Regions from separate parts of the Micromonospora sp. CA-248089 genome, predicted to be linked through region 2. Evidence: riboswitches for the same ligand, from Rfam matches in the RefSeq annotation. Region 2 holds a riboswitch; each other region holds the start of a gene.
The links. A riboswitch is a leader RNA that binds a small molecule or an ion and turns the genes downstream of it on or off. The one in region 2 is predicted to bind cyclic di-AMP.
Positions count from the first base shown of each region.

Region 1: linked by a shared signal. The riboswitch ahead of ACQP26_RS16545 (transglycosylase family protein) and the one ahead of ACQP26_RS02785 (coiled-coil domain-containing protein) in region 2 are both predicted to bind cyclic di-AMP.
Region 3: linked by a shared signal. The riboswitch ahead of ACQP26_RS00480 (NlpC/P60 family protein) and the one ahead of ACQP26_RS02785 (coiled-coil domain-containing protein) in region 2 are both predicted to bind cyclic di-AMP.
Region 4: linked by a shared signal. The riboswitch ahead of ACQP26_RS22925 (coiled-coil domain-containing protein) and the one ahead of ACQP26_RS02785 (coiled-coil domain-containing protein) in region 2 are both predicted to bind cyclic di-AMP.

Region 1 covers NZ_CP192016.1:3,467,563-3,469,752, reverse strand. Annotated here, with positions in the region: gene ACQP26_RS16550 (LLM class flavin-dependent oxidoreductase) at 1-817, opposite strand, end outside; cyclic di-AMP (ydaO/yuaA leader) riboswitch at 988-1,133, shown strand; gene ACQP26_RS16545 (transglycosylase family protein) at 1,132-1,809, shown strand; gene ACQP26_RS16540 (YbaB/EbfC family nucleoid-associated protein) at 1,993-2,190, shown strand, end outside.
Region 2 covers NZ_CP192016.1:553,664-555,853, forward strand. Annotated here, with positions in the region: gene ACQP26_RS02785 (coiled-coil domain-containing protein) at 1-966, opposite strand, end outside; cyclic di-AMP (ydaO/yuaA leader) riboswitch at 971-1,101, opposite strand; gene ACQP26_RS02790 (YibE/F family protein) at 1,256-2,190, opposite strand, start outside.
Region 3 covers NZ_CP192016.1:98,136-100,325, reverse strand. Annotated here, with positions in the region: gene ACQP26_RS00485 (IS5 family transposase) at 1-14, shown strand, start outside; gene ACQP26_RS00480 (NlpC/P60 family protein) at 53-1,084, opposite strand; cyclic di-AMP (ydaO/yuaA leader) riboswitch at 1,098-1,232, opposite strand; gene ACQP26_RS00475 (N-acetylmuramoyl-L-alanine amidase) at 1,471-2,190, shown strand, end outside.
Region 4 covers NZ_CP192016.1:4,907,462-4,909,651, forward strand. Annotated here, with positions in the region: gene ACQP26_RS22915 (HelD family protein) at 1-137, shown strand, start outside; gene ACQP26_RS22920 (cation diffusion facilitator family transporter) at 232-1,146, shown strand; cyclic di-AMP (ydaO/yuaA leader) riboswitch at 1,290-1,420, shown strand; gene ACQP26_RS22925 (coiled-coil domain-containing protein) at 1,425-2,190, shown strand, end outside.

The sequences.
Region 1 (2,190 bases), 2.9 Mb from region 2:
CGCTGCCGAGGATGAACGTGGTGATGCCGTGCTCCAGCGTGAGCCCGGCCAGCTCCTCCACCCACTGCTCCGGTGGCCCGGCCAGGAAACCGGCCGACGAGCGGGCGAACGTGCCGGTCACGTTGAGCATGCGGCGGATCGCAGCCGGGTCGCGTCCGGCGGCCGCCGCGCCCTCGTCGACCAGCGCGTTGAGGGCGGGCAGCTCGTCGGGGCCCTTCGGCAGGTACGACAGCGACGGCAGCCAGCCGTCCGCGGCGCGGCCGACCAGGCGCAGCATGCGCGGCTTGTACGCGCCGACCCAGATGCCCACCGGGTGCGCGGGCGCCGGGCCACGCTTGGCGCCGACCACTCGGTAGTGCTCGCCGTCGACCCGGATCATGCCGCGACTGCCGGTGTCCCAGACCTCGCGGATCACCCGGATCGCCTCGTCGAGGGCCTCGACGGCCGCACCGGGGGACAGGCGCCGCCCGCCCGCCGCCTCGATCGCGTCCCAGAACGCGCCCGCGCCGAGCCCGAGCTCGACCCGGCCGCCGGTGAGCAGGTCCAGGCTGGCGACGCTGCGGGCCAGCACCACCGGCTGGCGCAACGGCAGGTTGAGGACGTTTCCGGCCAGACGGACGCGTTCGGTGGCGGCGCCCACGTAGGACATCAGCGTCCAGGTGTCCAGGAAGCCGGGCTGGTACGGGTGGTCCTGGAACGTGACCAGGTCCAGCCCGACCTGCTCGCAGAGGCGGGCGAGCGCCACCACCTGGTCGGGCTGCCCGGCGGCGGGGGTGATGAAGCCGCCGAAGGTCAGCTCGTGTCCGTGATCGGTCATCGGTTCCGCCTCCCGTGATCTTGTCCAGCCCTGCCACGGTAGCGCCACAGGTGGTAGTCCGGCCGGGTGAAGAGCATCACAAGAAGTGGACTATTGTCGCAAATCGCTCCTAGCGTCGGTTTCGTCCGCAGACGCGGACACCGCAGGCCGGAAACGCCAAATCCCGCCGCCGGCCCCGGTAACCGAACCTCGCGCGGGAGCGGGGGAACCACACGTTCCACGGTGCACCGTCACCTCGGGGTGAAGCCGCCACCGGCGGCCGGGCTCCTCGGCCCGAACCCGACAGCTCACCTCGTCGGCGTGGAGGAATCCACATGGCAACTGAATACTCGACCCGGGGTCGTCGTACCGCTCTCGCAGCGATGACGGCCGGCGTCGCCGTCGGCGCCGCGACCCTGTTCGGCCCGGCCGCTCCGGCCAGCGCGGGCGTCAACTGGGACGCGGTTGCGCGCTGCGAATCCGGCGGCAACTGGAAGATCAACACCGGTAACGGCTACTACGGCGGGCTCCAGTTCTCCCGCGCCACCTGGAACGGCTACGGCGGCCAGAAGTACGCCGCCCGCGCCGACCTGGCCAGCCGCTCCGAGCAGATCGCCGTCGCCGAGAAGGTGCTGCGCGGTCAGGGCATCGGCGCGTGGCCGGTCTGCGGCAAGAAGGGCGGCTCGGCGAGCGCGGCGACCCGGTCCGAGCGGGTCACCCCGAAGGCGGCGCCGAAGAAGGCGGCCGCGAAGAAGGCGGCCCCGAAACGGGCGACCACGCGCAAGGCCGCACCGGAACGCGCCGCGAGGCCGGAACGCGCCGCGACGACGGTGGCGCCGCAACCTGCGCCAGGCGCCGAGACGTACGTGGTGCGGCGCGGGGACACGCTGTCGGAGATCGCCGTGGCGCAGCGCGTCAACGGCGGCTGGCGTGCCCTGCACGAGCGCAACCGGGCCGTGGTCGGCGACGACCCCGGCCTGATCTTCCCCGGTCAGCGGCTGCGCCTGCGCTGACCGGCTCCGGACGCCCGGCCGGTTCGCCCGGCCGGGCGTTCGCCAGCCCGCGACACGCCGCGCCGCCGGTGTCCGGCCTGCTCGCGGCGCCGGGACGCCGACCGTGACGGCCGCTGACCGCGATTCGTCGGAGCCGGTTGCTAGGGTCACGATGATCGGCTCAGACGTGAAGAAAGCGCGGAAATGACCAACGACCCGTTCTCGGCTGCCGCGAGCATCGACGAGCTGCTGACCCGCACGCAGCAGGCTCTCACGGCGATGCGCTCCCGGGCCTCGGCGCACGCCGACGGCGAGCCGGGCGACCTGCTGCGCGCCGAGGGCACGGCAGCCGGCGGCCGGGTCCGCGCGGTCGCCGTCCAGGGTGGCAGGCTGGATTCGGTG
Region 2 (2,190 bases):
GGTGGCCGGGAACCAGATCTGCCGGTTCCAGATGACGTAGTAGATGCCCAGCCGGTCGGCGTTGCGGATGAGGAACGCGGCGACCTCGTTGCCGTACCGGCGGGTGTCGTTGTTGTGCCACGGCGCGAAGCCGCTGTTCTGCAGCGACCAGTCACACGCCTTGCCCTTGGGGTGTTCCCACGGCCCGCCGGACCGGTAGCAGCCCACGAAGCGCTTGAAGCCCGCGCGCCGGACCTCCTTGTACGCGTGCAGCGTGCGCGGGGTGACGCAGCCCGAGGTGGTCGGGTCGTCCTCGCTGCACGACTCGGACTTCCAGCCGCCGTCCGCGGTGCGACCGGGGGCGATCTTGGCGACCGGTGAGGTGGCGGAGACCAGGCCGCCGGTGAAGCCGAGACCGCCGACGAGCTTCAGCGCGCGCTCGGCCTGCACCTTCTCGCGCTCCATCGCGTTCTTCTGCTTCTCCTGCTCGCGCACCTCGGCGTCGAGCGCGATCTTGGCCTGCTCGGCGCGGGTCTTGACCGCGTTGATGGCGGCCAGGCGCTGCGCGTTGAGGAGGTTCAGCTCGTCGAGTGCGTTGACCCGGCGGACGAACGAGTCGGGCGAGTTGCTCTCCAGCAGCATCGCCATCGCGCCCATCCGGCCGGTCCGGTAGGACTGGGCGGCGAGCTGGTTGACCTGCGGGCTGAGCGCGTCGAGTTCGGCCTGTGCCGTCTTCACCTCGGCCGCCAGCCGCCGCTGGCGGTCCTGGGACTTGGCGAGCTTCGCCTTGGCCTGGAGGAAGTTCCGGTTGGCCGCGTCGATCGCCTCGGTGATGAGCGGCGGTTCGCCGTCCTCCTCGTGGCCCGAGGGGGTGCCGGGGGCCGCCGCGGTGGGTGCCGCGGTCGCCGGGGTCGGCCCGGCCAGCACGGCCAGCGAGGCCAGCACGGCCACCACGGGTGTCAGCCAGCGGCGCAGGGGTGCCGTCACAGTGTTCCCTTCCGTCGGCCGCCGACCGGGTTAGCTGACGGGTTCGGGACGGAAGTGGCCCCTACCGCTGTCGCGGATTCACCCCATGTACCTGGTTCCCCGGCTCGCCCGCGGGCGATTGGGCGGCGGCACCGCTGGCGCCGGTGCGCGCCTTCGGCGGTGACCGGCAGCGAGGTTACCTGACAGCACTCCTGAGGATCTACGTCCGGAAGCCGACCAATAGCGAGATTTCGCCGTGGCGCACCGTGACCAGCGTCGCGTTTGAAATCGATGGTCACGCTGCGGAGTGTCACCATGCGGCCTCCGTACTCCTTCCGCCGCCGAGCGCCTCCAGCGCGTCGTCCCGTCCGGCCGGCGGCCGGGGCGCGGGCGGCGCCGGCTCCGCGCCGCGCGAGCGCCGTCCGGCGGTGGTCACGATCGCGGCCAGTCCGGTCGTCAGCGGTACGGCGGCGATCAGGCCGAGCGTCGCCACCGCGCTGCGGACGATCTCCTGCGCGAGGAACTCACTGGTGAGGATCTCGCTCACCGGGCGGGAGTCGGCGACCAGCAGGAGCAGCAGCGGCAGCGAGGCGCCCGCGTACGCCAGCACGATGGTGTTGACGGTGGACGCGATGTGGGCCCGGCCGACCCGGGTCGCGGCCCGGTAGAGCTGCCGCCGGGACAGCCCGGGATTGGCGTGCGCCAGTTCGGTGACGGTGGCCGCCTGGGTGACCGTCACGTCGTCCAGGACGCCCAGCGAGCCGATGATGATGCCGGCCAGCAGCAGCCCGTGCAGGTCCACGTCGCCCTGGAACATGGACAGCGTGGTGGCGTCCTCGCTGCCGAAGCCGGTCAGGTGGGTGGCGGACGTGGCGAGCAGGCCGAGCACGCCGGTGATCACCAGGCTGCCGAGCGTGCCGAGCACCGCCACCGACGTCTGCGCGGTGATCCCGTGCGTCAGGTAGAGCACCACGAACATGATCAACGCAGCGCCGACGATCGCCACCAGCAGCGGTGGCTGGCCGGCACCGATACCGGGCAGCACGAAGCCGAGCAGGATGGCGAAGCTGGCCACCAGGCCGCCGAGCGCGGCGAGCCCGCGCCAGCGGCCGAACGCCACGATCGCGGCGGCGAACAGCACCATCAGCCAGATCAGCGGCGTACCGCGCTGGTGCTCGGCGATGTTGTAGGACTTCACCGACGGGTCGGCCGGGTCGGTCAGCTCGACCAGGACGACCTCGTCGC
Region 3 (2,190 bases), 460 kb from region 2:
CAACCCACACCTGAGCCGGAATCTCAAACACTCACTAAGAGGGGGCCCTTCCTTACACGCGGCCGAAGCTGTTGATGTCGCCGTCGTCGACGCGCTTCATCGTGATGGGCTTGCCGGACTGGGAGGCGTGCACCACCCAGCCGTCACCCACGTACATCGCCACGTGGTGCAGGTCGCTGTAGTAGAAGACGAGGTCACCGGCGCGCAGCTCGGCGCGGCTGATCCGCTTCGTCATCCCGTGCTGCTGGCGTGCGTTGTGCGGCAGCGAGACGCCGCCCTTGGCCCAGGCTGCCATGGTCAGGCCGGAGCAGTCGAAGTGGTCGGGCCCGGCCGCGCCCCAGACATAGATCTTGCCGATCTGGGCGCAGGCGAACTTGACCGCCGCTCCGGCCGCGCCACCGGGGTAGCCGGCCGGGCAGGGTGCCGGGCGCAGCGGACCGCCGCCGCCCTTGCCGTACACCTTGAGCCGCAGCTTCTGCAGCCGGGCGATCTCGGCGTCGATCTGCTTCTTCTTTGCCGCGAGCTGGGCCTCGGTACGGGCCAGCCCGGCGATCATCTCGTCCAGCGGCTTCTTCTTCGCCGCCAGTTCGTCGCGCAGCGCGGCGACGGAGCGCACCTGCTCGTGCTGGCGGTGCGCGAAGCGGTCGAGCAGTTCCAGGCCGTTCACCAGGTCTCCCGGTGAGCGGCTGCCCAGCAGCGCGTTGACGGTGGAGAGGTTGTCGCCCTTGTAGGCGTCGGCGGCGAGCCCGCCGACCTGGCCGAGGGCGGCGTCCACCCGGGCCTGGAGGGGTGCGATCTGCCGGCCGAGGGCGTCGGCCTGCTTGCGCCGCGCGGCGAGCTGCTCGCGTACGGCGTTGACCTGTTCGATGACCGGTTCGAGCTTGTTCCAGTCGCGGTCGATCTGGGCCTCGATCTCGGCGACCGAGGGTTCGGCGTGTGCCGCAGTCGCGCCGCCGGTCAGAACGACGGCGGTGCCGACCAGCGCGGCGAGGGCGGTGGTGAAGCGGGACCAGCGGGAACGCGGCGCGACGCTGGACCGGTCGGTGGACCGGTTCGACGACGGCCGCGGGGCATGGAGTGCCACCGGGCGTCCGTACTCCTTCTTCCGTACCGCCTACCGGGTTAGCTGACGGATTCGGGCGGGAAGGGAGCCGCCCTACCGCATCGCTGCGGATTCACCCCAGGTACCTGGTTCCCCGGCTCGCCCGTGGGCGACTCGGCGGTGTCGGACCGTCACCGACCGGGTTGGACGGTGAGACGTGCGGCCGACGATTCACCAGAGTAGGGACCACCGTTATCGATCCGCAACTTCCAGCGCGGTGACACTCCGTACGCGATGAAGGGCCGCATCCCGGGCGGAGGTGAAGTTTTCTTTCAAGGCTGATTACTCAGTGGAAAGGTATTGACCCTTGCGGGTGTGCGGAGTGAGGGTGGAGACGCAGTGACCCCCATCCCTGTCCAGGAGGTTCGATGCTCCTCTCCGCCCCGCCGTCGGGCAGACGGATACTGCTCGCCGCCGCCGTGGCGACAGCCACCGCGCTGGCGACGACCGGCCCGGTGACCGCCGCGCCGGACACGTCCGCGCCCGCGAGCGACAGGCAACAACAATACGCCGCCGCCGCGGCCGAGTACGGCGTACCGCAGAACGTGCTGCTCGGCGTCTCCTATCTGGAGTCCCGCTGGGACACCCACCCGGGGCAGCCGAGCACCAGCGGCGGCTACGGCCCGATGCACCTGACCGACGCCGCCCACATCCTCGCCACGCCGGGCAGCGCCCACGTCGACGAGGACGAGGACCCGCGCGGCGACGACGCCCGCCCGCTGAAGCTCGACCCGGCCACCGCGGCCGCGCCGAAGCGGGAGACGCCGCTGCCGAGCGCCTCGCTCCAGACGCTCGACGCGGCAGCCGCGCTCACCGGGCTCGACGCGCGCACGCTGCGGACCGACCCGGCCGCGAACATCCGCGGTGGGGCGGCGCTGCTGGCGTCGTACCAGAAGGCTCTGGGTGGGCCGGTCGGTGCCGGCACCGACCCGGCGGCCTGGTACGGCGCGGTGGCCCGGTACTCCGGCGCGGACACCTCCGACGCCGCGGCGGCCTTCGCCGACGAGGTGTACGACCAGCTCGGCCAGGGCGCCAGCCGGACCACCGACGACGGTCAGCGGGTCACGCTCGCCGCCAGCGCAGCGACG
Region 4 (2,190 bases), 2.1 Mb from region 2:
AGGGCATGGAGTACGACGGCGTGGTGCTGGTGGCGCCGAGCGAGATCCGGGCCGACCCGGGCTCGGGCGTACGCACGCTCTACGTCGCGCTGTCCCGCGCCACCCAGCGCCTCACCACGCTCGATCCGGTGGGGTGAGTGGCCGCGTCGGCGCCACCCACAGTTCACTTGCATACATAGCGATGTGAACATACATTGAGCCTGGCCGGTACGGGGCAGGGAAGGTGTTGGCGTGGGCGCAGGTCATGACCACAGCGGCGCGGTGGCCAACGCGGCACACCGCCACCGGGGCCGCCTCTGGGCCGCCTTCGCGCTGCTCGCCGCCCTCATGGTGGTCGAGGCGGTGGCCGCCTTCACGACCGGATCGCTCGCGCTGCTCTCCGACGCCGGGCACATGTTCACCGACGTCCTCGGCATCGGCATGGCGCTCGCCGCGATCTCCGCCACCCGCCGCGCCGGCACCGACCCGCAGCGCACGTTCGGGCTCTACCGGCTGGAGGTGCTCGCCGCCCTCGCCAACGCCGTACTGCTCGGCGCCGTCGCGGTCTACGTCCTCATCGAGGCGGTACGCCGGTTCGGCGAGCCGCCGGAGGTGCTGGCCGGCCCGATGCTCGTGGTGGCGGTGCTCGGCCTGCTCGCCAACATCGTCGCGTTCGCGCTGCTGCGCGCCGGGTCGAAGGAGAGCATCAACCTGCGCGGGGCGTACCTGGAGGTGCTCGGCGACCTGCTCGGCTCGCTCGGCGTGATCGCCGCCGCGTTGATCATCACGGTCACCGACTGGTGGTGGGCCGACCCGCTCGTCGCCGTCGGCATCGGCGTGTTCATCCTGCCGCGCACCTGGCGGCTCGGCCGGGCCGCGGTCCGCATCCTGGTGCAGGCCGCGCCGGAACACCTCCAGGTCACCGCCGTGCACGACCGGCTGGCCGCCGTGCCGGGTGTGGCCGAGGTGCACGACCTGCACGTCTGGACGCTCACCTCGGGCATGGAGGTGGCCTCGGCGCACCTGACCACCGACCCGGGCGTGGACCCGGCCGGGGTGCTGGCCGCCGCGCGGGCCGCCCTGCACGAGGACTTCTCCATCGATCACGCCACGTTGCAGGTCGAGCCCGGAGCGTCAGCCGGAGTGTGCGGAAAGACCGAGTGGTGATTAGGACAGACTTAAATCACTGTGACTGTTGTAGTCTTATGCCGGTTTTGCCCCGCCTAGTGGCATTGCTCGACGGAGCCGTGCCCGGGCAGCGCCGGTAGTCTCGGTCGCGGCCGCACCCGCGGGCGCCACCGGCCCCGGTGGGGCGGCCGTCGCCTAATCGTCCGCAGGGGCGAGCCGGGGAACCACGTACGTGGGGTGCATCCGCGTCAGCGGTAGGGATCTTCCGTCCCGAACCCGTCAGCTAACCCGGTCGGCGTTGACGGAAGGACGTGTGAATGCCCCCAGTGGCACCTGTACGACGGACGGCCGCCCGGTTGGCGGCCCTGCTCGTCGCGACGCTGGCCCTCGGCGTCGCGACCGTTCCGGTCTCCCCCGCCTCCGCGGCGCCGGCGACCGGCCTGCTCGCCGCCGCACCCGGCGGCGACGACGAGGGCGGCACGCCGGAACTGCGCGCCCAGCTCGACGCGGCCAGCAAGGGCTGGCTGGAGGCGAAAGCCGCGCTGAACCGGTCGGTGACCCGCCAGAAGCAACTGAACGACCAGCTCAAGACCGTCGGCGCCGAGCTGGCCGTACGCGACGCCAAGGTCGGCGAGATCGCCGCGGTGGCGTACCGCAACGGCCGCCTGGGCACCGCCGGGGCGCTGCTCGGCAGCAGCAGCCCGGAGGGCTTCATGGACCGGGCCGCCGCGCTGGAGCAGGTCGCCGCGCACGAGGACCGTACGCTGCGCGACCTGATCACCACCCGGGACGAGGCCACCCGCACCCGTGCCCAGCTCGACGGGGAGATCCGCGAGCAGCGCAAGCAGGTCGCGGTGATGGGCAAGCGCAAGGAGCAGGCCGAGCGCGCCCTGGAGGTCGCCAACGACCGCGCCTCGCGCAGCAGCACCAGCGGCGGTGGCAGCGTCCAGGGCACCTCCAACAAGAACGCGAAGCCGGCGCCACGCAACTCGGACGGCTCCTGGCCGTCGGAGTCGTGCAGCGTCAACGACCCGACCCCGGCGAACGGCTGCATCACCCCGCGCACGTTGCACGCGCTGCAAC